DNA from 4 places in the Agrobacterium sp. 22-223-1 genome. Region 1 is predicted to be linked to each of the others. Evidence: predicted binding sites of a transcription regulator. Region 1 holds the regulator's gene; each other region holds the start of a gene.
The links. The regulator LexA, encoded in region 1, represses DNA repair genes until DNA is damaged. The targets are predictions, from matches to a motif close to TGTTCNNNNTGTGTTCNG.
Positions count from the first base shown of each region.

Region 2: the regulator LexA is predicted to act here: its motif matches at 3,584-3,601, upstream of ACQZ60_RS01230 (YifB family Mg chelatase-like AAA ATPase).
Region 3: the regulator LexA is predicted to act here: its motif matches at 2,197-2,214, upstream of ACQZ60_RS10170 (ATP-dependent helicase).
Region 4: the regulator LexA is predicted to act here: its motif matches at 3,333-3,350, upstream of ACQZ60_RS22015 (helicase-related protein).

Region 1 covers NZ_JBNWCN010000001.1:1,378,705-1,386,145, reverse strand. The annotation lists gene ACQZ60_RS06870 (transketolase family protein) at 1-1,028, shown strand, start outside; gene ACQZ60_RS06865 (TRAP transporter substrate-binding protein) at 1,150-2,157, shown strand; gene ACQZ60_RS06860 (TRAP transporter small permease) at 2,278-2,811, shown strand; gene ACQZ60_RS06855 (TRAP transporter large permease subunit) at 2,808-4,067, shown strand; gene lexA (transcriptional repressor LexA) at 4,315-5,037, shown strand; gene ACQZ60_RS06845 (glutathione S-transferase family protein) at 5,311-5,988, shown strand; gene ACQZ60_RS06840 (ComEC/Rec2 family competence protein) at 6,009-7,441, opposite strand, start outside.
Region 2 covers NZ_JBNWCN010000001.1:241,487-248,927, forward strand. The annotation lists gene ugpE (sn-glycerol-3-phosphate ABC transporter permease UgpE) at 1-561, shown strand, start outside; gene ACQZ60_RS01215 (sn-glycerol-3-phosphate import ATP-binding protein UgpC) at 572-1,672, shown strand; gene ACQZ60_RS01220 (cupin domain-containing protein) at 1,782-2,294, shown strand; gene gshB (glutathione synthase) at 2,538-3,497, shown strand; gene ACQZ60_RS01230 (YifB family Mg chelatase-like AAA ATPase) at 3,683-5,215, shown strand; gene cysK (cysteine synthase A) at 5,433-6,401, opposite strand; gene ACQZ60_RS01240 (LysE family translocator) at 6,542-7,159, opposite strand; gene dut (dUTP diphosphatase) at 7,247-7,441, opposite strand, start outside.
Region 3 covers NZ_JBNWCN010000001.1:2,037,947-2,045,387, forward strand. The annotation lists gene ACQZ60_RS10155 (efflux RND transporter permease subunit) at 1-341, opposite strand, end outside; gene ACQZ60_RS10160 (efflux RND transporter periplasmic adaptor subunit) at 338-1,504, opposite strand; gene ACQZ60_RS10165 (carboxymuconolactone decarboxylase family protein) at 1,744-2,154, shown strand; gene ACQZ60_RS10170 (ATP-dependent helicase) at 2,256-4,730, shown strand; gene ACQZ60_RS10175 (glycosyltransferase family 25 protein) at 4,833-5,645, shown strand; gene ACQZ60_RS10180 (DMT family transporter) at 5,918-6,400, shown strand; gene ACQZ60_RS10185 (DMT family transporter) at 6,397-6,822, shown strand; gene ACQZ60_RS10190 (DUF2778 domain-containing protein) at 6,876-7,441, opposite strand, start outside.
Region 4 covers NZ_JBNWCN010000006.1:233,180-240,620, reverse strand. The annotation lists gene ACQZ60_RS22035 (ammonium transporter) at 1-342, opposite strand, end outside; gene ACQZ60_RS22030 (P-II family nitrogen regulator) at 372-722, opposite strand; gene tesB (acyl-CoA thioesterase II) at 935-1,819, opposite strand; gene ACQZ60_RS22020 (ubiquinone biosynthesis hydroxylase) at 1,795-3,120, shown strand; gene ACQZ60_RS22015 (helicase-related protein) at 3,578-6,643, shown strand; gene ACQZ60_RS22010 (RNA-binding S4 domain-containing protein) at 6,647-7,063, shown strand; gene fdxA (ferredoxin FdxA) at 7,222-7,441, shown strand, end outside.

The DNA of each region.
Region 1 (7,441 bases):
GTGCAGCAGCCCCGCAGAAGCGCCTCACCACATCGGCGATGATCGCCTCCATCGCCGCCGAAGGCCAGCCGACACGGCCTGCTCCCTTCGGTCACGCCCTTGTTCAGCTGGCGAAGGAACGCGAGGATATTGTCGGCCTCACTGCCGATCTCGGCAAATATACCGACCTGCATATTTTCGCCAAAGCCTTTCCCGAGCGCTTTTATCAGATGGGTATGGCCGAGCAGCTTTTGATGAGCACTGCCGCCGGTCTGGCGCGCGAAGGCTGCGTGCCCTTCGCGACCACCTATGCGGTCTTTGCCGCCCGCCGCGCCTATGATTTCATCGCGATGGCGATTGCCGAGGAAAACCTGCCGGTGAAGATCGTCTGCGCCCTGCCCGGCCTGACGACGGGTTACGGCCCCAGCCATCAGGCAACCGACGATCTGGCGATCTTTCGCGCGCTGCCGAACATGACCATCGTAGATCCCTGCGATGCGACCGACATAGAAGGCGCGGTGCCGGCCATTACGGATTATAACGGCCCCGTTTATATGCGCCTGCTGCGCGGCCAGGTGCCGGTGGTGCTCGAAGAATATGGCTATCGGTTCGAACTCGGCAAGGCGAAGCTTATCCGCGATGGTGCACAGGTCCTTTTCATATCGTCCGGCATATTGACGATGCGGGTTCTCGAAGCGGCTGCCCTGCTTGAGAAGGAGGGCGTCGGCTGCGCCGTGTTGCATTCCCCCACCATCAAGCCGCTCGATACCGCCTCGATCTTCGCGGAAGTGGACCGGGCTGATCGTCTGGTCATCGTGGCGGAAAACCACAGCGAAATCGGCGGGCTTGGAGAGGCCGTGGCAATGGCGCTGGTGAAAAGCGGCCGTGCCCCGCGCCTGCAACACATCGCCCTGCCCGACGCCTTTCTGGATGCGGGTGCTTTGCCCACCCTGCATGACCGCTACGGCATCTCGACGGCGATGATCGTGGCGCGCGCAAGGGCGTGGCTGGAGAATGAAAGTTTTGAAGTACCGCGCGGTTCGGTCTAAAGGCTGAAGCTGAAACATGGTGCGGAATCAGCCGGAGGGAGCCGGCGGTTTCAAGGGAGTGGAGCGCGTTATCCGCGTGTTCGGACAACGCCGAGGGTATTTAAATCCAGGGAGGAGAAAAATGAGTATTTCCATCAACAGGCGTATGTTCCTGACCGGTACCGGACTGGCACTGGCGGCGCCGGCCATTCTGACGACAGCCCGCAACGCCCGGGCCGCCACGACGCTGACGCTCGGCCATGGGGCTGCGCCGGGCAATCCGCGCACGCTCGCGGCCGCGAAATTCGCGGAACTCGTTGCCCAGAAAACCGAAGGCCGCGTGGCGATCAACGTCGCCGGTTCGGAAACGCTTGGCAGCGACGCCGCCATGCTGACCAGCCTGCGCACCGGAGCGCTGGATTTCACCGCCAACAGCCAGGGTCCGGTTTCGAGCGTTGTTCCTGAACTTGCGGCACTCGGCCTACCCTTTCTGTTCAGCAACGCCGATCAGGCGATCAAGGTGCTCGAGGGCGATGTCGGCGCATCGCTCGATGCGCGCTTCCAGAAGGTCGGCATCGTGCCGCTCGACTGGTGGGACAACGGCATCCGCCATGTCTCCAATTCCAAACACGCCATCACCAAGCCGCAGGACGTCGCGGGCCTGAAAATCCGTACCCCCGCCGACCCGATGACCATGGATATTTTCAAGGCGCTGGATGCGGCGACGGTTCAGATCGCGTTTGGCGAACTCTACATCGCGCTTCAGCAGGGCGTGGTGGACGGGCAGGAAAATCCGCTGGTGAATATCGAAAGCTCCAAGCTTTACGAGGTCAACAAACATATCAGCCTCACCGCCCATAAATGGGAATCCACCCCGTTCCTGATGTCCAAATTCGCCGAAGGGCGGTTGGGCAAGGATTTCGAGGCGGTAAAGGCGGCTGCGAAGGAGGCAGGCGCGCTTCAGCGCAAACTCTCAGCGGAAAAGGCAAGCGCGTCTCTGGCCGCCTTCAAGGCCAATGCCGCCATCGAGGTGGTGGAAGACATCGACCACGCCGCTTTCGCGAAAGCGACCGCGCAGGTGCTGGAGACATGGAAGCAGAAGCCCTTCGGCGATTTCGTCGCCGAGCTGGAAAAGGCTGCCAAGGGCTGACGATCAGGATGCCGGGCCGGTTCATGCCGCCCGGCCTCGCCTTCATGTCCACTGACAGGATCGGCGGGAGCCTCGCTCACGCCGACATTCATACGGTTTCAGTTTTCAGGAGATGCGCCAATGCTCGAAGGAGCCTTGTCCGCCGCCAATCGCGTTGACAGTTTCATCGCCATCCTCTGCCGCATCATCATCGTGGCAACCGGCATTCTGCTCACGGTCATTATGACCGCAAACGTCATCGTCCGCTATCTATCGACATCCGGCGGGCTGGATTTTGCGGAAGAACTGCCGACCATGCTGTTTCCATGGTTCATCGTCGCCGGCATTACCCTTGCCGCGCAGAGCGGCGCGCATATGGCGGTGGAATGGATTTATGACAAGTTCGACGAACGCGGCAAGGTGGCGGTTCTGCTGTTCGCCAATCTCGTGACGGTCGCAAGTTTCGTCATTCTCGCGCAGCAGGCGCTTGTCGTCGCCGAGATCGCCGGCGCGGAAATCAGCCCTGTGCTGCAGCTGCCCAACAGCATCGGATATTATTCCATCGCCTTCGGCGCGGCATTGGTCTCGGTCACGACCGCAACCGCGAGCCTGCGCATTCTCTCCGGCGGCTGGCATGCCCGCCCGCACGGTGCAACCGAGGAGATGCCGCTATGACCATCGTGATGATCATTGCATTTTGTATCCTCATGATGATTGCGGTTCCGGTCGGCTATGCGCTGATCATCTCTGCCGGCGTCGCCGTGCTGTGGAACGGTTATGTGCCGCTTTCGATCGTGGCGCAGCAGGTTTACGACCAGACGCAATCTTTCCCGATGCTGGCGCTGCCGTTCTTCATGCTCGCGGGAACGCTAATGCTCGGCGGCAAACTCGGAACCCAGCTTCTCGAACTCGCCTCCAAGGCCATGCAGCGCTGGCGCGGCGGCCCGCTTTCCACCACCGTCATTTCGTCGGTCGTGTTCGGCGGCGTTTCCGGCTCGGCGGTCGCCAATGCGAGCGCACTCGGCTCGGTGCTCATTCCATGGCAAAAGCGCCAGGGCTACCCCGCTCCCCTTTGTGCGGCCAACAATGCCACCTCGGCTGTCATCGACGTGCTCATTCCGCCGTCGATCCCGATGATCCTCTATTCGCTGGTCAGCGGCGTCAGCATCGCCAATCTGTTCATCGCCGGCATTCTGCCGGGCCTGCTCATGGCCGTCGGTTTCATCTTCGTCTGCTGGGCCATTGCCGTGCGGCGGGGCTATGCGGTGCGTGACGAACGCATCCGCAAGCGCGATCTGGCACTACTTGCATTCCGCAGCCTGCCGGCGATCCTTCTGCCGATCCTGATCATCCTCGGCCTGCGCTTCGGCTTTGCAACGCCGACCGAAGTGGCCGTTCTTTCCGTCGTTTATTCGCTCGTGCTCAGCATCTTCTTCTATCGCGATCTGACATGGAAGCGTTTCTGCGACAATTTCGTCGAGGCCGGCTCCGCAACCGGCGTCGTCATGCTCGTCATCATGGGCAGCGCGGCGGTGGGCTGGGTGCTTACCTTCGATCAGGCGCCCCAGCATTTCGCCACCTGGGTCGCGGAGAATATCTCCAACCCGATCCTGATTATTCTCATGATGAATATCCTGATGCTGATCATCGGCATGCCGCTCGATCTGCCGCCGTCGATCCTGCTGCTCGGACCGATCTTCGTGCCGCTTGCGGATATGATCGGGCTCGACCGGGTGCAGCTCGGCATGATGATGGTGATCAATCTCGGTATCGGGCTCTATACGCCACCGATCGGCACCACGCTCTTCATCTCGTCCTCCATAGCCAGAGCGCCGCTCGGCGCAACGACGAGGGAATTGTGGCCGTTCTTCACCATGGCGATGCTGCTCCTTATCGCGGTCAGCTTCATTCCTGCGCTCACGATCTACTGACGTTCGGCGCGTAGCAAATCGGCAGCCAGAAACCACCGGCCGGGTCTCCCCGGTCGGTGGTTTCTGGTATTCAAGATGCGGCATACATCGTTAAATCTGCTTTGTTCATGGTTTCGACGATCAAATCACGATCTGCGATGCACCCTTCACGAAATTTTAGGGGATTGCGGAACACATATGGAACATATAGTGTTCGTTCTGTATTTGTTTCGCGACTTCAACGACGATTCTCAAGGGTGTTTTCCTCATGCTCACGCGCAAACAGCAGGAATTGCTTCTCTTCATTCATGAAAGAATGAAAGAGTCCGGCGTGCCGCCCTCCTTCGATGAAATGAAGGACGCACTCGATCTTGCCTCCAAATCCGGCATCCACAGGCTGATCACCGCACTCGAAGAGCGCGGCTTCATTCGCCGGCTACCTAACAGGGCGCGGGCGCTGGAAGTGATCAAATTGCCTGAGGCCTATGCTCCGGGTGCAAGGCCGCAGCGCGGTTTCTCGCCGAGCGTCATCGAAGGCAGCCTCGGCAAGCCGAAGACGCCGGAACCGGCCCCTGCCCCCAAGGCGCCGGCCAATGATCTCGGTGGCGCGGTCACCGTGCCGGTCATGGGCCGCATCGCCGCCGGTGTGCCGATTTCCGCCATCCAGAACAACACCCATGATGTGGCCGTGCCGGTCGACATGCTCGGTTCGGGCGAACATTACGCTCTTGAGGTCAAGGGCGACTCGATGATCGAGGCCGGCATTTTTGATGGCGATACCGTCATCATTCGCAACGGCAATACGGCCAATCCGGGCGATATCGTCGTAGCACTGGTGGATGATGAAGAAGCGACCCTGAAGCGTTTCCGCCGCAAGGGAGCCTCCATCGCTCTGGAAGCGGCCAATCCCGCCTATGAGACCCGCATTTTCGGACCGGACCGGGTGAAAATCCAGGGCAAGCTGGTTGGACTGATCCGCCGTTACCATTAATTGGCAACCCGCCTTTTTTCGCTAGGGGCGTCATCGAGAAGATGGCGCTCACTTTGAGGCATCTTGGCTTGTTCCCTGGAACAATGCGGCCCTGCGGAAGTAAAGAGAGGGGGTGTTTCGCCTCATCTCCGGGCGGTGACTTGGATATGCCTCCTTCTCCCTGCCCTCACCTTCCCATTCATCAACGCGGCTTATGGGAGCCATGGATTATTTGCAATATTCCAAGGCCCCTCCGCCGGTATAGAAATGCGCGTCATATCGGGGAAACACGTCATGTACGATCTTTATATCGCCAACAAGAACTATTCCTCATGGTCGCTGCGGCCCTGGGTATTGATGCGCACGCTCGGCATCGCCTTCGATGAAAAACTCGTTCCCTTCGGCGAAGGCGTTTCCTTCTCCACCTTCTCGCCGACCGGCAAGGTGCCCTGCCTTGTCGATGAGGGCGTGACGGTTTGGGAATCGCTGTCGATCGCCGAATATCTGGCGGAAAGACATCAGGGCGTCTGGGCGAGCGACAAGCAGGCAAGGGCCTGGTCACGGTCGGCGGCGAGCGAAATGCATGCGGGCTTTTCCTCGCTGCGCAATCTCTACCCCATGTCGGTCGGCATTCGCGTAAGACCGAAGGGTGGCGATGCCGGGCTTGCGGCCGATATAAAGCGCATCGATACGCTGTGGAGCGAAGGCCTCGCGAAATTCGGCGGGCCTTTTCTTGCCGGCCAGAAATTTACGGCGGTCGATGCCTTCTTCTGCCCGGTGGCATTTCGTTTCCAGACTTATGGCGCGGAACTTTCGCCCGCGGCGAAAGCCTATTGCGACCGGCTGCTCACCCTTCCCGCCATGCGCGAATGGTACGAGGCCGGGCTTAAGGAAGTCTGGCGCGACGCGGCGCATGAAGAGGAAATTAGCGGGATCGGCGAATTGACCGCGGATCTGCGCATCAAGGCCTGACGGTCCATGCTGGCGGCGCTCTATTGCGATGCCGCCAGCAACCGCATGACGGCATCGGGCACGTCGCGATCGAAACGGCCGCTTTTCCAGTCGTAATAGCGATGTTCGCTCCAAGGCCTGTCCATTCCGGCGATTGCGGCGCGCAGCCTGCCGACCACCCCTGTCTGCTCGCTGCGGGCGAAGTCCATTTCCAGCGAACCGATCCGCCGCAGGATATCGCGGTTCAGCAGAAGTGCGCCCGAACGGCATTGGGAAAAGGACGTTCTGCGGGAGACGATAACGATATCGGCAATATCGCAAGCCTTTCCAGCAAAGCGGCCATCTTCCAGAACGATGATCCATTCGCCGCTTCCCGCGCGCGCAACGCACCATATGCCTTTGCTGCAGGTGAAAACACCGGGCTCGGCGTCTCTCAGGGCCGCTGTCATCTGCCGTGCAACTGCACTCATCTCTTGCGGATCAAGCTTCGCCTTCGAGGTCAAAGCCACGGTTTTTGCCGTGGCCTCGGTCTTTAGAAAGACCGGCGGCACAGGCTGTTCCGGCAAAAGCAGCGCCCTTTGCCACTGACCATAAACGAAACCCTGCGGCTGAGCCTTCGTTGTGTAGGCTTTGCCGTCCTCCAGTAATGCCACCAGCTCGCCATCCTCGTGAACAAGCAAATCGGGCGGATCGCGATAGGCCGTGGCGGACGACAGGCCGAAGGCGAGGAACAGAATCGGCATCCCCAGAAGCGCAAGCCGGCTGCGCAGCAATGTCAGCAGCAGAAAACCAGCCGAGGCGAGCCCCAGAAACCACCCGTGAGGCCGACCCGTCGCAGCGCTTCCGCCCCAGGACGCCACTTCCTGCGCAACCTCGATGACGAGGGCCATGCCGTATCCCATGACTTTCAGAAATGGCGCATCCAGCCCGAAAGGCATCAGCAGCATGGCGACGAGGCCGAAAGGCATGACAATCAGCGACATCAGCGGCATGGCGGCCAGATTGGCGAAAAGTCCATAGGTGGTGACACGCTGAAAATGCTCGACCGAATAGATCGCCGTCGAAAGACCGCCGATCAGCGACGTCGTGATGACACCGCCGATAATGGCGCCCGCCGTTTGCGCCACCGTCATCCATGCCGGTTTGCGCCCGATAAACAGACGCTCGCGATCGATACGCCAGCGGCTCCAGGCGGCGTAGGAGGCGACGAGCGCGATGGTCGCGGCAAAAGACATCTGAAAGCTCGGGCCCATGATTTCCGAGGGCGAAAAAGCGAGAATGACCAAAGCGGAAAGCGCGACATTCCTGAGGCTGAGCGAGGGTTGATCGAACAACACCGCGATCAGCATCACCGACATCATCAGCCAGGCGCGTTCGGCGGAAACGGCGAAACCTGAAATCAGATAATAGGCGAGTGTCATCAAGAGTGCGGCGAAAGCCGAAATCTTCTTCACGGGCCAGCGCTGCGCAAATG
Region 2 (7,441 bases), 1.1 Mb from region 1:
GCGGCCTATGCGATCGTCTATTTCCGGTTCCGGTTCGCAACGCTCGCCTTCTGGATCATTTTCACGACGCTGCTTCTGCCGCTCGAAGTGCGCATCATGCCCTCCTACGAGGTGATGAGCAAACTTGGCCTTCTGAACTCCTATACCGGCCTCATCGTGCCGCTTCTCGCTTCGGCGACAGGCACCTTCTATTTCCGGCAGTTCTTCAAATCCGTGCCGGAGGAGTTGCTGGAGGCTGCCCGCATTGACGGCGCAGGGCCGGTGAAATTCTTCATCGACGTTCTCATCCCGCTGTCCCGCACCATGATGGCGGCGATCTTCATCATCATGTTCGTTTATGGCTGGAACCAGTATCTCTGGCCCATGCTGATGACGACGGATGAGGGCTTCTTCACCCTGATGCGTGGCATCAAGTCGATCCTGCAGGTCTGGGTCGGTTCGCAAATTCCCGATTACAACGAAGCTTTCGCGCTCGCCGTGCTGGCTATGCTGCCGCCGGTGCTGATCGTCGTCATTTTCCAGCGCTGGTTCATCAAGGGCCTGACCGAAAGCGATAAATAAGGAGACCGAAATGGCCGCGATAGAAATCAGTCAGGTCTGCAAGGATTATCATGGCGGCGTGCGCGCCGTGCACCACGTCGATATCGACATCCGGGACGGTGAGTTCATCGTTCTGGTCGGCCCCTCCGGCTGCGGCAAATCCACGCTTCTGCGCATGGTCGCAGGGCTTGAGGATATTTCCGAAGGCACAGTGAAGATCGGTGACCGGGTGGTCAATCAGGCCGATCCGGCTGACCGGGATATCGCCATGGTGTTTCAGAACTACGCCCTATATCCGCATATGTCGGTGCGCCAGAACCTGGAATACGGGTTGAAGAACCGCAAGACGCCGAAGACGGAGATCGATGCGCGTGTGGCCGAAGCCGCGCGTATGCTGCAGCTCGAACCTTATCTGGATCGCAAGCCGCGCGCCCTTTCCGGCGGCCAGCGGCAGCGTGTCGCCATGGGTCGCGCCATCGTGCGCAAACCGGCGGCCTTCCTGTTCGATGAGCCCCTGTCCAATCTCGATGCCAAGCTGCGCGTTTCCATGCGCGGCGAGATCAAGCGCCTGCAAAAGCGCCTCGGCACCACCTCGATCTACGTCACCCACGATCAGCTGGAGGCCATGACGCTCGCCGATCGTCTTGTGGTGTTGAATGGCGGCCGTATCGAACAGATCGGCGCACCGCTCGATGTCTATCACACCCCTGCTTCGACCTTCGTTGCGAGTTTCATCGGCTCTCCCGCCATGAATTTGCTGAACGCCGAGTTGCATGGCGATAGCCTCGCCATTGGTCCGTCGCTCTTTGCGCTCAACGGTTTCGCGCCTGTCTCCGGCCCCGTAACGGTGGGCATGCGGGCGGAAGATTTCCGCCTCGCTGCGGCCGGTGAGCAGGGCTTCCCGCTTCGGGTCGATTACATCGAGGAACTGGGTTCGCAGCGACTTATCCACGGCATGATCGGCGACCAGAACCTGACAGTTGCTTTCCCGCCGGATGTCGAGGTTCCGTCTGCGCTCTCCGTCACGATCGCGCCGGAGAAACTGCATTTCTTCTCCAGCGAAACCGGCAAGCGCATCGCCGGTAAAGCCGAGCAGCTGGCGGCGCAGCCCGCGCAAATGGCGACGGCCTGAGCGCATCGCAGAAATCGGCGCGATGACTAAAATTGCGCCGATTGTCAAAACCGCTTCGTTACGATCCCGATGATAGAAGACCTCCAATATTTCACGGGGGTTTTCTAATATGTCCTTCAAAATGATGTTCGCTGCCGCAGCAACCATGGCGGTCCGGACCGTGCCGATATTGCCGGCCTATTTGCGCCGGTCAAAAGACGAGGCCGTCGTCAGCGCATCCTGCACCGATCTGCGGCTTCAGCCGGCCCCCATCAATCCGGAATGGATCATTTCCGGCAACCCCCAGGCGCGCGCGGCGGATCATTCCAGAAGCGGCGACCGTGCTTCAAGCACCGCCATGTGGGATTGCACGGCGGGGGAATTCCGCTGGTTCTTCGGCTGGGATGAAACCGTCTATATTCTCGAAGGCGAAGTGCATGTGACCGCGGAAGACGGTTCCATCAGCATCCTGCGGGTCGGCGATGTCGCCTATTTCCCTGCGGGAACATGGGCCACCTGGCGAGTGGATGATTATGTCCGCAAAGTCGCTTTCATGCGCCGTCCGTTCCCCAAGGCGCTCGCTTTTGCCTATCGCGTCAAGAACAAGCTGTTTGCCGGCCGTTCCTATAAGCTGGCGGCCTGAACCCATAAAACATTCCAGTCGGCGGGGCCTGCACGGCTTCGCCGACGGAATTGTGAAGGTTCAATAAAACTCACACAAACCACCGCTTGCAGCAGTTGCCTTTGAATGGTCGCTGCCCTACATCTTCAGGGTTTTCTGAAGCATTTCCGGGTTTCTACCGGTCCTGCAGGGAAGCTTGAAAAGGCGAGGCAATGGGCACCGCGGGCCGACAAAGCGTCCGCATGCTGCAAGAGGAACATGCGCATGGCGAAGATCAAGAACGTCGCGATCCAGATGGATCATGTCTCCGGCATCAATATCGCCGGTGACTCCACCTTCGCCATGAGCCTTGAGGCGCAGGCACGCGGATACCGGCTGTTCCATTATACGCCCGAGCGCCTTTCCATGCGCGATGGCAAGATTTACGCCACTGTCGAGCAGATGGAACTGCGCGACATCAAGGGCGACCATTTCTCGCTGTCCGAACCGGAGCGCGTCGATCTGTCGACCATGGATGTCATCCATCTGCGTCAGGATCCGCCATTCGACATGGCTTACATCACCTCGACCCATCTGCTGGAACGCATTCATCCGAAAACGCTGGTGGTCAACGATCCCGCCTGGGTCCGCAACTCGCCGGAAAAGATTTTCGTCACCGAATTCGCCGATCTGATGCCGAAGACGCTGATCACCAAGGATGTGGAGGAAATCGCCCGCTTCCGCAACGAAATGGGCGATATCATCCTCAAGCCGCTTTATGGCAATGGCGGTGCAGGCGTCTTCCATTCCGCGCGCGACGACCGCAATTTCTCTTCTCTGCTGGAGATGTTCGGCCAGATGTTCCGCGAGCCTTACATCGCCCAGCAATATCTGCCTGACGTCCGCAAGGGCGACAAGCGCATCCTCCTGGTAGATGGCGAACCGGTTGGCGCAATCAACCGCGTGCCCGCGGAAAACGACGCCCGCTCCAACATGCATGCCGGCGGCCGGCCGGAACCGACGGAACTGACGGCGCGCGAGAAAGAAATCTGCCGCCGCATCGGTCCTGCCTTGCGCGAGCGCGGTTTTCTCTTCGTCGGTATCGATGTGATTGGCGACTATATGACGGAAATCAACGTCACCTCGCCGACCGGCATTCGCGAAGTGCGGAAATTCGGCGGTGCCGATGTCGCAAGCCTGTTGTGGGATGCGATCGAGAAAAAGCGCGAAGCCCAGGATTTCTGAGGCGAGCTTTCGCCGGTCCAGCTTTGTTCCGCGAGTACAACTAGACACAACTAAAATACATCGTCAGCGAGAAATTGTTCGCTGGATGTTCTTGTTTTATTCTTTTCCCTGTGGCACGTTGCTTGCGGGTGGCCGCGGTAGGGCATGAAGCTCTGACTAGCGCGGCCGGTTTGCGGGGGCAGGCCATGGTGGCAAGGGTCAATACGGTTGCATTTCAGGGCATAGAGGGTGTGCCCGTCGAGGTGCAGGTCATGGTCGCGCCGGGAAAGGTGGGCATCCAGATTGTCGGCCTGCCCGACAAGGCGGTGGCCGAAAGCCGCGAGCGGGTGCAGGCCGCCCTGCATGCCTCGGGTCTGGCGCTGCCGGCAAAAAAGGTCACCGTCAATCTCGCGCCTGCCGATCTGCCCAAGGAAGGATCGCATTTCGATCTTCCCATTGCGCTTGGCCTCATGGCCGCTCTGGGTGCGATACCGGCAGAAATGCTGGCACGTTATGTGGTTCTCGGCGAACTCAATCTCGATGGCACCATCGGTATGGTTTCGGGCGCCCTTCCAGCGGCCATGGGTGCCAATGCGCTTGGCAAGGGGCTGATCTGCCCGGCTGAAAGCGGGCCGGAAGCGGCCTGGGCCGGCGCCGGTATCGATATTCTCGCCCCGCGCAGCCTGATTGCGCTGGCCAACCATTTTCGCGGCACCCAGCTTCTCTCGCGCCCGACGCCCGCCATTCGCGCCAACCCGGTCAATCTGCCGGATTTAGTGGATATCAAAGGACAGGAGAGCGCCCGGCGCGCGCTGGAGGTGGCAGCCGCCGGCGGACACAACCTGCTCATGGTCGGGCCGCCCGGCTCCGGCAAATCCATGCTCGCAGCCCGCCTGCCATCCATCCTGCCGCCGCTGGAGGCGGCGGAATTGCTGGAAGTGTCGATGGTCCATTCCATCGCTGGCCAATTATCCGGCGGCAAGCTTTCGGACCGCAGGCCGTTCCGCACCCCGCACCATTCCGCCACCATGGCGGCGTTGATCGGCGGAGGGCTCCGCGCCAAGCCGGGTGAGGCTTCGCTCGCCCATCACGGTGTTCTTTTTCTGGACGAGTTCCCGGAATTTTCGCCGCAGGTGCTGGATGCACTGCGCCAGCCGCTGGAAACGGGCGAATGCATCATTGCGCGGGCCAATCATCGCGTCAGCTATCCGGCGGAAATCCAGCTCGTTGCGGCGATGAACCCCTGCCGCTGCGGCATGGCGGGAGAGCCGGGTTTCACCTGCGCCCGAGGCCCGCGTTGTGTGACGGATTATCAGGCCCGCATTTCCGGCCCGCTGCTGGATCGTATCGATATCCGCATCGACGTTCCCGCCGTCTCTGCCGCCGATCTCATCCGCCCCGTCGCGTCCGAGCCGAGTGCGGCGGTGGCCGCCCGTGTCGCCCGGGCGCGCCTTGCGCAGCAGGAACGTTACGCGTCGGCGGGATTTGACGCCATTCGCACAAACGCTCGCTGCACGACGACCCTGATAGAAAAATATGCCGAGCCGGATGCGTCCGGGCTGCAATTGCTGCGCGATGCGGCCGAGCGGCTGAAGTTCTCCGCGCGCGGTTATCATCGCATTCTCAAGGTTGCCCGCACCCTGGCCGATCTGGATGGCAAACAGACGGTCGGCCGTATCCATGTGGCGGAAGCCGTGTCCTATCGTATCGCTGGCGAGAGGCTGACGACGGCGGCATAGAACATTTCCAGTAAAGGCACGAAGCGGTTTTTGGTGGGGAAGTGTGTAAAAACAAGTAATTAGAGCACATCTAACGATTCCGTTTAAACCGGATATGCTCCAGAAGGTCGCCTGTTGTGCCTTCCCTGAAAAAACATTGTGCCGCCAGCGGAAGCCGGCGGCACATAAGAATATTCGCTACTCTGGCGCGCGATCGTACCGCGCTTGAAAGCCTGGCTTAAAGTCCAAGGCCTTCGAAAAGCGCCGTCGAAAGGTAGCGTTCCGCAAAGGAAGGAATGATGACGACGATGTTCTTGCCGGCATTTTCTTCCCGCGCGCCGACCTTGATTGCCGCCGCCAGCGCCGCACCCGAGGAGATGCCGACCGGCACGCCTTCCAGCCTTGCCGCCAGACGTGCGGTTTCGAAAGCCTCGTCATTGGTCACGGTGACGATCTCGTCATAAATGCCGGTATCGAGGATGGCGGGTGCAAAACCGGCGCCGATGCCCTGAATCTTGTGCGGGCCGGGGTTGCCGCCGGAAAGAACCGGGCTGTCCGCGGGCTCGACGGCAATCACCTTCACCTCGGGCTTGCGGGATTTCAGCACCTGACCCGTGCCGGTGATGGTGCCGCCGGTGCCGATACCCGAGACGAGAATATCGACCGTGCCTTCGGTGTCGTTCCAGATTTCTTCAGCCGTCGTCTTGCGGTGAATATCGGGATTGGCGGGGTTTTCGAACTGCTGCGGAATGATCGCGTCAGGCAGGGTCTCGGCCAGTTCCTGCGCCTTGGCGATGGCGCCCTTCATGCCCTTGGGGCCTTCGGTCAACACCAGTTCGGCGCCGAGCAGGGCCAGCATTTTCCGGCGTTCAACCGACATGGTTTCAGGCATGGTCAGGATCAGCTTGTAGCCCTTCGCAGCGGCGGCGAAGGCAAGCGCGATGCCCGTGTTACCGGAGGTCGGCTCCACCAGCGTGGTCTTGCCGGGGGTGATCTTGCCCTGCGCTTCCAGAGCTTCGATCATGGCGACGCCGATGCGGTCCTTCACGGAAGCGATGGGATTGAAAAATTCGAGTTTGGCGAGAAGGTTGGCCTTCACGCCCTTCTCCTTCGCCAGCTTGTCGAGCCGCACGATCGGCGTGTCGCCGATTGTTTCCGTAATTGAGGAATAGACGCGTCCGCGTCCGGGCTTTCTGGCTTCGGGCATGATGCTCTCCTGTGTAAGACCGCAAGATTTGAGCGGCAGAATAGGAGCAATAGCTTTCGCAAGCTAGCGAACGTTCGTCCTAATATCCCTAAATTGCAGGAATAATTTCACGATAAATCGCATAAATGCACGAATTTGTTTTACGTGCTGCGGATCGCGATCATGGTGGCGGTTCCGGCCAGAATACCCGCCGCCGTGCGGTTGAGGATCGTCAAGGCGCTCGGCCTTTTCAGGAGGTTACGCGCCTTGGCCGCAAGCAGGATGTAAGGCAGGAGAACCGCCATCAGCACGACGAAGGTGATGGCGAGAAGTGTTGCATATTCCGAAGGGCCGATCATGCGGATATCGATCAGTGTCGGCACCAGCGCCACATAAAACAGCATGGTTTTCGGGTTGCCGAGCGTGATCAGCAGTCCGGACAGGAAGGACATGGGCATGCTGGTGCTTTTCTTGGCCTTCAGCTCCTGCGGCAGCAGACCGGCGGTCCAAAGCTTCCAGGCAATATAAAGGAGATAGGCCGCGCCCGCGAATTTCAGCACCATGAAGGCTTCCTGAAAGGTCTGCGCGACGAAGGCCAGGCCCAGGATCACAGCGGTCAGGTAAATCATGTCGCCCAGCACCAGCCCGAGACCCATGAAGAAGGTTTCGCGAAAGCCCGAACCCAGCGCCCGCGCCACGATCGCCGTCATGCCGGGGCCGGGAATGGCGGCGGCGATGAAGAGGGCGGTGGCATAGGCGAAAAGTGTCGTCAGCGTCATGATCGTGTTTCCTGAAAAATCCGCTAAATCCATAACGAAATTGCCGGGTAAAGACAATCAGTCCGCACGTCTGTCCCAGCGGTGTCGCTAAACGCCGGTGGAGCCGAAACCGCCGGCGCCCCGCGCCGTCTGCGAGGTCTCCGTCACCTCGCTCACAACAACCTGGGTTACCGGAGCGATCACCATCTGAGCAATGCGCATGCCGCGCTCGATGACGAAAACGTCCTGGCCCAGATTGGCGAGGATGACTTTCACTTCGCCGCGATAATCGCTGTCCACCGT
Region 3 (7,441 bases), 660 kb from region 1:
GCCAGATCGACATTGTCGCCGAATTCCAGCGTCACGCGGCTGGTGCCGAACTGCGAGTTGGACGAGATGGACTTGACACCGCTGACACGCGCCACCGCACCTTCGATGGTCTGCGTCACTTCCTGATCGATGGTTTCGGGCGCCGCCCCCTCATAGGTGGTCCGGACGCTGATCGTCGGCCGGTCGACGTCAGGCAATTCGCGCACTTCAACGCCCACCAGCGCCGCAAGGCCGGCAACGACCAGCAGCGTGTTGAGAACCGCCGCCAGAATCGGCCGGCGCACGAACAATGCCGTAAAGGCGAGTTTGGAATCCTTAACCGAGGGCGGCTGCGTCGTCATTGGCTGGCAACCTCCTCGGGCTTCGGCTGGCTGCCGACACGGACCGCGCCGCCTTCCCTGACACGCTGAAGGCCCTCGATCACGACAGGCTCGCCATCCGCCAGCTCCGCCTTGACAAGAACGGCATCGGGATTGCGCTGCACGATCTGCACCCGCACCTTGTTCGATTTGTTGTCGGCCACACGCCAGACGTAGGAGCCTTCCGCATCCCACTGCACGGCCAGTGGATCGACCGAGGCATAGGTTTCTCCGGCGAAGCGCATGTTGACGCCGAAGGACATGCCCGCCCTCAGCTCGTCCTTCTCGTTGCTGAACTTCGCCCGGATACGGATCGTGCGGCTCGCCTCATCGACGCGGTTGTCAACGGCCTCGATCTCGCCCTTGAAAGTCTCACCGGGCCGGGAAATGGACGTCGCCTCCACCGGCATGCCGACCTTGATCGCGGTTGCGAACCGCTCGGGAGCCCAGAAATTGACGAGAATTTCGGATCGGTCGTCGATGCTGACGATGGTTGACTGCGTGGTGACGTTATCACCGATATTGGCGGCGACAATACCCGCCACACCCTCTATCGGCGCAACGATGTCGCGGCGCTTGAGATTGAGTTCGGCAGTGCTCAGCGCAAGTTTGGCGGCTTCCTCGGCAATCTGCGCATCCAGCACATCAAGGCGGGAAACGGATTTGAGGTTCTTGTAGGAATTGGATTTTTCAACGGCGCTGCGCAGCGCCACCTGCGCCTTGTCACGCTCGATCACCTGCTCTTCATCGTCGAGCCGCGCAAGCACCTGGCCTTTCACGACACGAGCGCCGGAGGAGGTGCGAATTTCGGAAAGCGTGCCGGAAACCTGCGGCATGACGACAACCGACTGGATCGCCTCGCCATTGCCGATGGCGTTCAGCCGGTCATTGACCGTGCCCTTCTTCACCGGGGCCGTCACCACCAGTGTGGCGTTGCCGTTGCGGCGCGCACCGCCGGCATTCTGCCCTGTGGACGCACCGGCTGCCGGGCCGCCGGATGCGGCGACTTCGATCGCCCCGGCAGGCGTTTTGCCAAGCCCCACGCTGGCGAGCACATTGCGGGCTTCGGGCGAATAGAAGCCCCAGAGACAGAGCCCCGCTCCCACCACGGCAACACTGACACCCACCTGTTTCCAGACCCGCATATATTTCTCCGGTTGATCCGCGCAGCACGATATGTTCCCAAAAACGACACGTTCCGGGACAGATGCAGTATTCCTGCTTGGCCAAGGCAAGGCAACGCACAAATCCGTTCCTTACGTAATTGTAATTTGGGCGCAATTGCCGCCAGAAGCAGCCAATCCGCAATCCATCCGTGCATTCCTGTCGCAAATATCCGCCATTGGGCTAATCTATCCCCGAGACGCCATAACCGGAGGAAGCCATGAGCACCGTGACGAAGACCGAAAACCCGGAAACCGATCCTCGCGTCAAGGCGGTGTTCGATGACATCCGCGCCACCCGCAAATCGGATTTCATCAACAATATGTGGCTCTACCTCGCCTTCGATGCCGATCTGCTTGAAAAGACATGGAGTGAGGTGAAGGCGGTGATGGCGACACCTTCCGCGCTCGATCCCGTGGTGAAGGAAATGCTCTATATCGCCGTTTCCGTCACCAATGGCTGCTCCTATTGCGCCCATTCCCACACGGCAGCCGCCAAAGCCAAAGGCATGACGACAGAGCAGCATGCCGATTTGCTACGCGTCATCGCGCTTGCCGCCAAAACCAACCAGCTTGCGGTGGCGCTGCAAGTGCCCGTTGACGCCGCTTTCGACGCCGACAGGCAGACATGAAACGAAAAAATGCCTTGGAATGGGCGTTTTGACGGTTGATACCGGAATAAAAGCAGAACACGGTTCTGGCCTTTATATCCCGAATCACTACATTGAGCCGCATGAGCAACAGTTTTGACGATATGCCGTTCTTCGATGAGGAACCCGCCGCACCGCGCAGGGCAACGAACAATGCCGGTGCGGAAAGCGGCGGCGGGCTTGGCATTGCCGCCCGCGCCATGGCGGCGCGCGATCAGACGCGTGCTGCGCCCGATTATCTTTCCGGCCTCAACCCGGAACAGCGCGAGGCCGTGGAAACGCTGGACGGACCCGTTCTCGTCCTCGCAGGAGCAGGCACCGGCAAGACCCGCGTTCTGACGACCCGCATCGCCCATATTCTGGCGACCGGCCGCGCCTATCCGAGCCAGATTCTTGCCGTGACCTTTACCAACAAGGCTGCCCGCGAGATGAAGGAACGTATCGGCGTTCTGGTCGGAGGCGCTGTCGAGGGCATGCCCTGGCTCGGCACCTTCCACTCCATCGGCGTCAAGCTTTTGCGCCGCCATGCGGAACTCGTCGGCCTGAAATCGGACTTCACCATTCTCGATACCGATGATGTCGTGCGGCTGATCAAGCAGCTCATTCAGGCAGAAGGGCTGGACGACAAGCGCTGGCCGGCAAAACAGTTCGCCGGCATGATCGACGGCTGGAAGAACAAGGGCCTGACGCCGCCGGACATTCCGGAGGGTGACAGCCGCGCTTTCGCCAACGGCAAGGGCCGCGAACTTTACACCGCCTATCAGAACCGCCTGAAAACGCTGAACGCCTGCGATTTCGGCGACCTTCTGATGCATCCGATCAGCATCTTCCGCCGCCACACCGATATTTTGAAGGAGTATCACCAGAAGTTCCGTTACATTCTGGTAGACGAATATCAGGACACCAATACGGCGCAATATATGTGGCTGAGGCTTCTCGCCCAGCGCGCCAAGGGCGAACCGCAGAATGTCTGTTGCGTGGGTGACGACGACCAGTCGATCTATGGCTGGCGCGGCGCGGAAGTGGACAATATCCTCCGCTTCGACAAGGATTTTCCGGGCGCCAAGGTCATCAAGCTCGAACGCAACTATCGCTCCACCGAGCATATTCTCGGCGCGGCCGGCCATCTTATCGCCCATAATGAGGGCCGTCTCGGCAAGACGCTGTTTACCGAACGCAGCAGCCTGGATGATGAAAAGGTCGTGGTTCATGCCGCCTGGGATTCCGAGGAGGAAGCCCGCGCTGTCGGTGAGGAGATCGAGCAGCTTCAGCGCAAGAACCATAATCTGAACGACATGGCGATCCTCGTTCGCGCCTCCTTCCAGATGCGCGAGTTCGAAGACCGTTTCGTCACGCTTGGCCTCAATTACCGCGTCATCGGCGGTCCGCGCTTTTATGAGCGTCTCGAAATCCGCGACGCCATGGCCTATTTCCGCCTTGTCTGCCAGCCGGCCGACGATCTCGCCTTCGAGCGGATCGTCAACACGCCGAAGCGCGGTCTTGGCGATACGACGATCCGCAATCTGCACGACTATGCCCGCGCCCGCGATATTCCGATGCTGGCAGCGGCCGCCGACATCATCGAGACCGACGAGCTGAAACCGAAGGCGCGCAAGGCGCTGTTCGATGTGGTGCAGGATTTCCGCCGCTGGCAGGGCCTCTTGGAAAACACCGAGCACACCACCCTTGCCGAGCAGATCCTCGACGAAAGCGGCTATACCGCCATGTGGCAGGCCGACAAGACGGCCGAAGCGCCCGGACGACTTGAGAACCTGAAGGAACTCATCCGCTCGATGGAGGCCTTCGAGAGCATGCGCGGCTTCCTTGAGCACGTTGCCCTCGTCATGGATGCCGAGCAGAACGAAAATCTCGATGCCGTCTCCATCATGACGCTGCACTCCGCCAAGGGGCTGGAGTTCGACACCGTCTTCCTGCCCGGCTGGGAAGAAGGCCTGTTCCCGCACCAGCGGGCGCTGGACGAAGGCGGGCGCTCCGGTCTGGAGGAAGAACGCCGCCTCGCTTACGTAGGTATCACCCGCGCCAAGAAGCTCTGCCATATCTGGTTCGTGTCGAACCGGCGCATTCACGGGCTGTGGCAATCCACCCTGCCCTCGCGTTTCCTCGATGAATTGCCGCCCGCCCATGTGGATGTCGCGGCATCCGACAGCAGTTACGGCGGTTATGGCGGACGCGGCGGCTACGGCCAGTCGCGCTTCGACAAGGCCGATCCTTTCACCAACAATTATTCCACCCCCGGCTGGAAGCGCGCGCAGCAGAACCGCAGCGACGCCACCCGCGACAATTGGGGCACGCGCTCCGGCCATGCGGTGGAACGGATCGGTTATGGCGAAAGCGGCCCGCGCACCCGCACGATCGACGGCGAACTGGTGGCGAAATCCGTCGCTGACACGCCATCGAAATTCTTTGTCGGTGACCGCGTGTTCCACCTCAAATTCGGCAATGGCAACATTTCCGCCATCGAAGGCAACAAGCTGACGATCGACTTCGATCGCGCCGGCCAGAAGCGCGTGCTGGACGGATTTGTGGAAAAGGTCTGATTCGACAACCATGAGTGCCTGAAGGCTGCTTTTTCCATAGCCCGTGTCATGCCGTTGCAATAAAGGAGTTGCAATGGGGAAGTGGAACTGGCGAGGACAGCTTTGCATATATTACCGAAAAGCCAGCGCAGGCTCGCCGTTTTCCTGATCAATATGGACAGCGCCACCAAACGCCTCGCGGATATGACCGCGCGCCTCGACGCCATGGGGCTCAAGGCGGAGCGTGTCCCCGGCGTCAATGGCAGGGAACTGAATTACCCCATCCCGGAATTCAGCGAGATTTCCTACATGCTCATGCATGGCCGCCGCACCTCGCCGCCGGAAATCGGCTGCTATCTCAGCCATGTCGCCTGCGCCAATAAATTCATGGCGGGCGATGCCGATATCGCGCTCATCCTTGAGGATGACGTGGTCTTCGACGATGATTTTCTCAACGCCATCGACGAGGCGGTGCTGAATGGCGGCGACTGGGATTTGCTGCGGCTCACGACGGTCAGCAATGGCCGGAAATTCCCGTTCCGCCCGCTTTCCAACGGTCGCTCGCTCGCCATTGCCATCACGCGGGAAAAAGGGTCGGGCGCCTATCTCGTCAACCGTCGCGCCGGAAAATGGATATCGAAGCTGATCCCCATGCGGCTCGCTTATGACATCGCATTCGATCTCGAATATCTCGCGGGGCTGAAGGCGGCCTTCCTCTATCCGCTCTGCGCCACGCAGGATGCGGATGGGGAAAGCCAGATCCAGAACAATCTGCGCATCTACCGCCTGCCGCGCTGGCGCTATTTCACCGTTCTGCCCTATCGCGCCTATCTGGAAACCAGCCGGTTCCTGCTGCGCGGCATTCGCTTCGCCGTCGCCAAGGCAAGCGTTGCGATGGAGCGCGGCAAGGGCAAGACCGCCCCGGCCGGTCATTGATCGATCGGTCTTACACTTCGCCGGGCGTGAAGCGGACGAGATAGACCGCCGCGACCACGGCTGCGAGAATGAAAATAGAAATGACGAAAATCGTCATCCGGTTCAATGGTTTGCGCGTCGTTTTCTTCATGGTGGAATAATGCGTGGCCGCATCGCTTGTTCCGCAACGCACAGGATAATGTCGTCTAAAACCGTGAGCCGCCGCAATTCGATTCCGCTTCAGGCACATATGGGCTAAAGCTCGTCTCCATCTTCAGCTTTGCCGGCCCGCCATGACAGACACGACGCATCCACGCCTCAACCCGCTGCATCTTGCCGCCGCCTTCGCCAGCGGCTGCCTTTTGACATTGATGGTGCATTTCAACGGTCAGCTTGCCCATTACGGCAATGCGCTGTTTTCCTCCTGGACGGCGCATGGCACCGGCACGGTGGCGGCGCTGATCTATCTCGCCATCATGCGTCCGAAGAAAGACGTGGGCGCGGCAGAAAAACCGAAAGCGCCGCTCTGGGCCTATTGCGGCGGGGTCGTGGGTGCGGCCATCGTCATCCTCACCTCCACCGCCGTCAATTCGCCGCTGGCGCTTTCCGGCACCATTGCGCTCGGGCTTGGCGGACAGGTGATCTTCAGCCTCCTGGCGGATCTTTTCGGCCTCTTCGGCCTGCCCAAAAGAAAGCCGGACCTGCGGGACATGGCGGCGGTGGCGCTGATCCTATGCGGCAGCGCCCTCATCATCCTTGTCGGGAGAACGGCATGATCGTCTGGATCGCCATGGCCTTTATCGGCGGCGTCTTCGTGGCGCTGAGCCGCCAGATCAACGGCCGCCTCAGCCTGTCCAACTCGCCGCTCATCGCATCGTTCTGGAACCACATTGTCGGTTTTGCCGTGCTGACGGTCATCGGCCTCATCGTCGGCGGCCTCATTCCGCCGGGCGCGGCCGATGCGCCCTGGCTTGCCTTTATCGGCGGGCCGATCGGCGTCGTCTTCATCGCTTCGGGAAGCTGGCTCATTCCGCGCATCGGTGCGGTCAATACCGCCCTTCTGGTCATCAGCGGCCAGATGGTCTCAGGCGTGGTTCTCGATCTTTTCGGCGATCATCCGCCGAAACTCTGGGCTAGCGCACTCGGCATCCTGCTCATCTTCGCCGGCATGGTGCTGACACAGCGGCGCGGTCGCTAGAGCATTTCCAGTAAAAGTGCGCAGCGGTTTTACGTCAGGAAAATACGGAAAGCTCAGGAATCGCTGCCGCGCGAAAACATGCCGAGCAGGGTCTTGCCGCCGCTTTTACCGCCGCTGCTCGCAAGTGTCGGCCGGTTGCCGTTCAACTTCGGCACCACCACCATGCGCTTGACTTCGCCGCGCTTGAAGGCCGCAAGAAAGCGCGGGTAATCCCGGAACACCACGCAGCCATTCGATTCGCCGCGTTTCGCCAGCATGTAGGTATGCGCCAGAAGACCGTCTCGACCATGCGGGTTGACGCCGTTTTCCGGTGTCAGGCGAATGGCCTCGACGCCATGGAACCGCGCCTCGCGCATCGTCAGACGATAGCTGGAAGGCGGCGTCGAACCGCGCATTCTCACATGCACGTAATCGGGGTTGTCGCGCATCTTGCCGATGCCGGAATGCGCTTCGAGCTTCTCGCCATTCGGCATGTGCACCACGCCGGAGGAAATATCGTAGATCGCCGTACCGTTGCCGCGATCCGGCCACGGAACCGCATCCATCTTGCTCGGCTCACGCATCGGATTGTCAGGCTTTGCAAAGGCGAGCATGGCGCCGGTGCTCTGCTTCGCCGGCG
Region 4 (7,441 bases), on a different contig from region 1:
GAAACCGCCGAAATAAGGGCCGGTGCCGCCGCCAAAGGCGAAGGAGTAACCGTAGATTACCCAGACGAGCATCATGACTGCGCCGACGACCGTGCACTGCATGAGAACGGAGAGCATGTTCTTGGTGCGGACGAGACCGCCGTAAAACAGGGCCAGGCCCGGAATGATCATGAAAAGCACGAGGATCGTCGCGACATACATGAATGCGGTGTCGGCTTTTTCCGGAACGGGCGCTGCGGCTGCTGCCGGCGCGGCATCCTGGGCAAAGGCGATGGCCGGAGCCATCAGGGCCGCCGCCGCGGCGCCCAGCTTGCCGAGCGTTGAAAACTTGTTGAGTTGCATAGCTAGAAAACTCCCCTGTCAGCCGTGCTTCAAAGCGCTTCTGTGTTGGTTTCGCCGGTACGGATGCGCACGGCCTGTTCGATAGAGTAGACGAAGATCTTGCCGTCACCGATCTGCCCGGTCTTTGCCGCAGACGCGATCGCTTCGACAGCCTTGTCGACGACGTCGGATGGAACTGCGATCTCGATCTTCAGCTTGGGAAGGAAGCTCACCGCATATTCCGTGCCGCGATAAATCTCGGTATGCCCCTTCTGGCGTCCGTAACCCTTTACCTCGGTCACGGTCAGGCCCTGGATGCCGACGCCGGTGAGCGCTTCGCGCACTTCATCCAGCTTGAACGGCTTGATAATGGCCATCACAATTTTCATCTGGTTTCCCATCCTTTGTTTTGTCCTCGGCACGGAGCCGACTCTCCTGCCGCTGGCAGATCAGTAACAGCGACTGCGGACATACATTCAAAGGGCGTGCCAGTTTTGAGTGTTTATCTAACTTATTGAAATATAAAACTTATATGAAGGGCGTCTGAAAAAGGGGCATTTGTCGCCAAAATTTGCGTCTATTAAATGTGCGATTTTCAGAAAAAGCACATTATTTAATCATTTGCCCTTTTGCGGATCAAACCCTCCTGCGCCACGGAGGCGACCAGTTCACCCTGTCTGGTGAAAATATTGCCACGGGTCAAACCGCGTGCGCCGGAAGCGCTGGGGCTGTCCTGTGTGTAGAGCAGCCAGTCATCCAGCCGGCAGGGGCGGTGGAACCACATGGCGTGGTCGAGGCTCGCCACCTGAATGGACGGATCGAAGATGGTCGTGCCATGGGCGTAGAGCGAGGTGTCGAGCAGGGTCATATCCGACAGATAGGCGAGAATGGCCGATTGCAGGCGCGGATCATCAGGCACATCGCCGACGGCGCGGACCCAGATATCCTGCTGCGGTTCGAGTTTTTCCTTGGATATATAGTGGGTCAGCGATACCGGCCGTATCTCTATCGGCCGCTTGTTGCTCCAGTATTTGCGGATAGAGGCAGGCGCCTTGGCAAGAAAGGCTGCCTGCATCTGCTCCTCGCTCATCAGTTTTTCAGGCGGCGTCACGTCAGGCATTTTGATCTGATGGTCGAAACCATCCTCGAAAATCTGAAACGAGGCCGACATGGAAAAAATGGCCTTGCCATGCTGGATGGCGACCACGCGACGTGTGCAGAAGCTCGCGCCATCGCGGATGCGTTCCACCTGGTAGACGATAGGCACCAGCGGATCGCCGGGGCGCATGAAATAGGCATGCAGCGAATGCACGAAACGGTCGTTATCCACGGTCCTCTGCGCGGCGATCAGGGCCTGCGCGATGACCTGGCCGCCGAAAACCCGCTGCCAGCCGATCTGCGGGCTTTCGCCCCGGAACAGGTTCTCTTCCAGCTTCTCAAGATCGAGTGTGGCGATGAGATTGACCATCGGGTCTGACGTTTGCGAGGGATGCGACATTTTTTCGGCCTGCTCCGGCTGTAGGAAGACGTCACATGGTCTATAGTGCGCCGATGATGTGTGCACAAGATTTGAGGAGAAGCGCGATGCTGGACGTAGTGGTGGCAGGCGGCGGATATGTCGGTCTTTCCGTTGCTGTCGCAATCAAGCAGGCGGCCCCGCATCTTGATGTGCAGGTGGTTGAGGCCTCTCCCGAGGATGTCTGGTCGAAGGACGTTCGCGCTTCCGCCATTATTGCGGCAGCCACCCGGATGCTCGATGTTTTCGGCATATGGAACGAAATCGAGCCGGAAGCGCAACCGATACACAAGATGATCGTCACCGATTCGAAGACCGCCGATCCGGTGCGTCCCGTGTTCCTGACTTTCGACGGCGCCGTGGAAGAAGGCAGGCCGTTTGCCCATATGGTTCCGAACGTCGCTCTGGTGGGCGCATTGCGAGGCCTGTGCGAGCGTCTTGGCATAAAAATCCGTCACGGTCTCAGTGTTTCCGATTTTACCGCGGGTCCCCAGTCGACGGCCATTCGCCTTTCCGACGGGTCGACGCTCGAAGCGCGATTGCTGATTGCCTGTGACGGCGTTCGCTCCGCGCTCAGGGACATGGCCGGTATCAAGACCGTGCACTGGGCTTACGATCAGTCCGGTATCGTGACGACCGTTGAGCATGAGCGGCCGCATGAGGGCTGCGCCGAGGAGCATTTCCTGCCATCGGGCCCCTTCGCCATCCTGCCGCTGAAGGGAAATCGCTCTTCGCTCGTCTGGACCGAACGCACGGCCGATGCCGACAGGCTGGTAGCCTCCGACGATCTGGTGTTCGAGGAAGAACTGGAACGCCGGTTCGGTCACAAGCTCGGTCATCTTCGTCCGGTCGGTCCCCGCCGCGCCTTCCCATTGGGTCTGACGCTGGCGCGCTCTTTCGTTGCACCGCGTTTCGCGCTTGCGGGCGATGCGGCGCACGGCATTCACCCGATTTCCGGGCAGGGCCTCAATCTTGGCTTCAAGGACGTGGCGGCTCTCGCCGAAACCGTGGTCGAGGCCGACCGGCTCGGCCTCGATATCGGCTCACTCAACGTTCTGGAGCGTTACCAGTCCTGGCGGCGTTTCGACACGTTGCGGATGGGCGTGACGACGGATGTGCTGAACCGGCTTTTCTCCAACGATATTGGCCCTATCCGTATCATGCGCGATTTCGGTCTCGGCGTCGTGGATCGTTTGCCGGGTCTCAAATCCTATTTCATCGGTCAGGCCGCCGGCACGACGGATGCGAATGCGCCGCGTCTGCTTGCCGGCGAGGCGCTCTGATCCGACCCTTCGTGCATGTTTCGGATCGGCTTTTCCGGGATTACCGCTTGACAGCCGATTCCGGGATTTTCTGCCCGGCGGCTTTACCGTAAAGCCGAATCCGGCCAAGGACTTATCCGGATTCATAATCTGGTATGGTCTGCGCCCTGGCCAACCAGATATTGCGGAGAACAAAAGCTGAATCCCATCGAGTCAGCGATTCGTATTCGATTCGTTCGCAGACTGTTCCGCAGCCGAATCGATTTCATTTTCGCCGGATTCTTTTTGTTTGCTCAACTAGCTGAATCTGAACGGAAAATTCCATCGACCGGTCGCCCTGCGCCACTTTGCGGGTGAGGCCTATTGCCTTTGTCGGCGGGCATTGCCATGTGTGGTGCGTGCGGCCCGTATCGGTAATGCCGGGCGCACGGCAAGCAGATGAAGTCGATTCGCGGATAGTACGTTGAATTTTCGCCCCATGATCCTGAGCGGCCGCGGTGTCACGGCCGTTCTCGGCCCCACCAATACCGGCAAGACCCATTACGCGATCGAGCGGATGGTCGCGCATGGCAGCGGTGTCATTGGCCTGCCGCTGCGTCTTCTGGCGCGGGAGGTCTATACCCGCCTCGTTGAAAAGGTGGGCGCGCCGAATGTGGCGCTGATTACCGGCGAAGAAAAAATCGCACCGCCCAAAGCCAAATATTCCGTCTGCACGGTGGAAGCCATGCCGCGTGAGACGACGGCCGCCTTCGTCGCGATCGACGAGGTGCAGCTGGCGGGCGATCTCGAACGCGGGCATATCTTCACCGACCGGGTGCTGCATCTGCGCGGGCGGGAGGAAACTCTGCTGCTTGGCGCTGGCACGATGCGCCCTATCCTCGAAAAGCTGCTGCCGGGAATTACCGTTGTGGAACGCCCGCGTCTGTCGCAGCTTTTTTATGCGGGTCAGAAGAAGATAACCCGCCTGCCGCAACGCACGGCGATCGTCGCCTTTTCCGCCGATGAGGTCTATGCCATCGCCGAGCTGGTGCGCCGTCAGCGCGGTGGTGCTGCTGTGGTGCTGGGCGCGCTTTCGCCGCGCACGCGCAATGCGCAGGTGGGGCTCTACCAATCCGGCGACGTCGAATATCTGGTGGCGACGGACGCCATCGGTATGGGTCTCAACCTTGATGTCGACCATGTCGCCTTCGCGCAGGACCGCAAATTCGACGGCTATCAGTTCCGCAATCTCAATCCGGGCGAGATCGGCCAGATCGCCGGCCGCGCCGGCCGCCATCTTCGCGATGGCACATTCGGCGTGACGGGGCGTGTCGATCCGTTCGATGACGAGCTGGTGAAGCGGATCGAAACCCATCAGTTCGATGCGGTTAAGGTTCTGCAGTGGCGGACGAAAAATTTCGATTTTTCCTCCATCGCCAATCTGCGCCTGAGCCTCGATGCCGCGCCGGCGATCCAGGGACTTTCGCGCGCCCTGCCGGCAATCGACCAGCAGGCGCTGGAATATCTGTCGCGTTATCCCGAGATCATCGATGTGACGACGACCGATTCGCGGGTGGAAAAACTCTGGGAGGCGTGTGCGCTTCCAGACTATCGCCGCATTGCTCCTGCCCAGCATGCGGACCTGATCTCCACGCTCTATTTCGACCTCGTCAAACGCGGGACGGTGAACGAAGATTTCATGGCCGAGCAGGTGCGCCGCGCCGACCGGACAGATGGAGAGATCGATACCTTGTCTGCGAGGATTGCGCAGATCAGAACATGGACTTATGTATCGAACCGCCCAGGATGGCTTGCCGATCCGACACACTGGCAAGAAAAGACTCGGGAAATCGAGGATCGATTGTCCGATGCACTACATGAAAGGTTGACGAAACGCTTTGTTGATCGCAGGACATCTGTGCTCATGAGGCGCCTGAGAGAGAATGCGATGCTTGAAGCTGAAATCAGTGTAAATGGTGATGTCTTCGTAGAAGGTCATCACGTCGGCCAGTTGGCCGGGTTCCGGTTCACGCCGGTGCCGGGAATGGAAGGGCCGGATCAGAAGGCCGTGCAGGCTGCGGCGCAGAAGGCGCTTGCGCTCGAATTCGAGGCGCGTGCCGCGCGTCTGCATGCCAGTGGAAATGGCGATCTCGCTTTGAGCTCCGATGGTCTGGTTCGCTGGTTGGGCGAACCGGTTGCCCGCCTTTCGGCCGGCGACAACATCATGAAGCCGCGGGTGATCCTGCTTGCCGACGAGCAGTTGAACGGCAATGCCCGTGATCACGCGTTGGCGCGCGTCGAGCGTTTCGTCAATCATCAGATTGCGACCGTGCTGAAGCCGCTGGACGATATTTCCCGCGCCGAAGACCTTCAGGGTCTGGCGAAGGGTCTGGCGTTCCAGCTCGTGGAAAATCTTGGCGTGCTGTTCCGCCGCGACGTTGCCGAAGACGTGAAGTCTCTGGATCAGGACGCGCGCGCCTCCATGCGCCGTTACGGCGTGCGTTTCGGCGCCTACCACGTTTTCCTGCCTGCGCTTCTCAAGCCCGCCCCGGCGGAGCTTGTGACGCTACTCTGGGCTTTGAAGAATGACGGTCTCGGCAAGCCGGGTTACGGCGATCTCATTCCGGTGCTGGCCGCAGGCCGTACCTCGGTCGTCACCGATGCCAGCTTCGAGCGCATGTTCTACAAGCTCGCCGGTTTCCGCTTCCTCGGAAAGCGCGCCGTGCGTATCGACATTCTTGAGCGTCTGGCCGATCTCATCCGCCCGCTGCTGCAGTGGAAACCCGGTCAGCAGCCGCGTCCGGAAGGCGCCTATGACGGCCGCCGTTTTACGACGACCACCGCCATGCTTTCCATTCTCGGCGCGACGCTTGACGACATGGAAGAAATTCTGAAGGGCCTCGGTTACCGCGCCGATCAGGTGACGGCGGAAGAGGCGCAGGCCTTCCTCGCCAGCCACGCCGGTGCCTCTGCTCCGACTGCCGCTGAAGCGGCGACGGCTGAAGAGGAAAGCGTCGAGACCGAGGAACACGAGCCGGCTTCCGAAGAACAGGTGTCCGAGACGGCAGCTGTTGCCGAAGGCGAAGCTGTCGAGGCGCCGGTGGCTGCCAGCGAAGAGGCTGTCGCAGCCGAGGCCGTGCCGGAAGGCGCCGAGGCCGCCGAACCCAAGCCCGTTCTTCTGTGGCGTCCGGGTGGTCGCAACGAAAATCAGCGTGGCGAAAACCGTCGTCCCGGCAATCGCGGTCAGGGCCGTGGTGAAGGAGCGCGCGAACAGGGTGAGCGTCGCGGTGAAGGTCGTCGCGACAATCGTGACGGTGCAAGTGCCAATCGCAGTGGCGACGGTGAGCGCAAGCGCGATGGCGGACGTCCCGACCGTAGCAACAACCGCAACAACGATCGTCACGATCGCGGGGAGCGCAAGGACCGGCCGGAACGCAATGACCGTGGCGGAAAGCCGCAGGGTCAGCAGCGCTTCGAAGCCAAGCCGCCGCGCAAGGAAAAGCCGCTCGATCCGGATTCGCCTTTCGCAAAGCTCGCTGCTCTCAAGGAGCAGCTGAAGAAGTAAGCCATGGGAAGCAGCGAACAGCCACTGGAAAGCACGCGTCAGCGTCTGGACAAGTGGCTGTTCTTTGCCCGCATGGCCAAATCCCGTTCGCTTGCCCAGAGCTACATTCAGTCGGGCCACGTCAAGGTCAACGGCATTGCCATTCGCCAGTCCAGCCATGTGGTGAAGGCGGGCGACAGGCTGGAGATCGGCTTCGAGCGGATGGACAAGGTGCTTGTCGTCAAGTCCGGCGGAACACGGCGTGGACCCTATGACGAAGCCAGACTTCTCTATGAAGACGAGACGCCGCCGCGGGAACCTTCCGACAGGCTGACACCTCTCGAGCAGGCGTTGCGCCAGCCGGGCAGCGGGCGTCCCACCAAAAAAGAGCGCAGGGCGCTCGACAGATTTCTGTCTGACAGCGACGGAAGCAAAGATTAGAATAAACCTCCGGGTCGCACCCCTTTTTCAGAATTGTTTATCCTTGCTATCTGTAAGCAAAGGCATTACGTCACTTGCGAAATTGCCCTGTCTGAATTCCGGGCGACGGCTTGTGTTCCGAAGCCCACAGACCCGGCCTGCATATTCTGGAGTTCATCATGACATATGTCGTGACCGACAATTGCATCCGCTGCAAATATACCGATTGCGTTGAGGTCTGCCCCGTCGACTGCTTTTACGAGGGTGAAAATTTCCTCGCGATCAATCCCGATGAATGTATCGATTGCGGTGTGTGCGAACCGGAATGTCCCGCCGAAGCCATCAAGCCCGATACCGAGCCGGGTCTCGACAAATGGTTGAAGCTCAATGCCGAATATG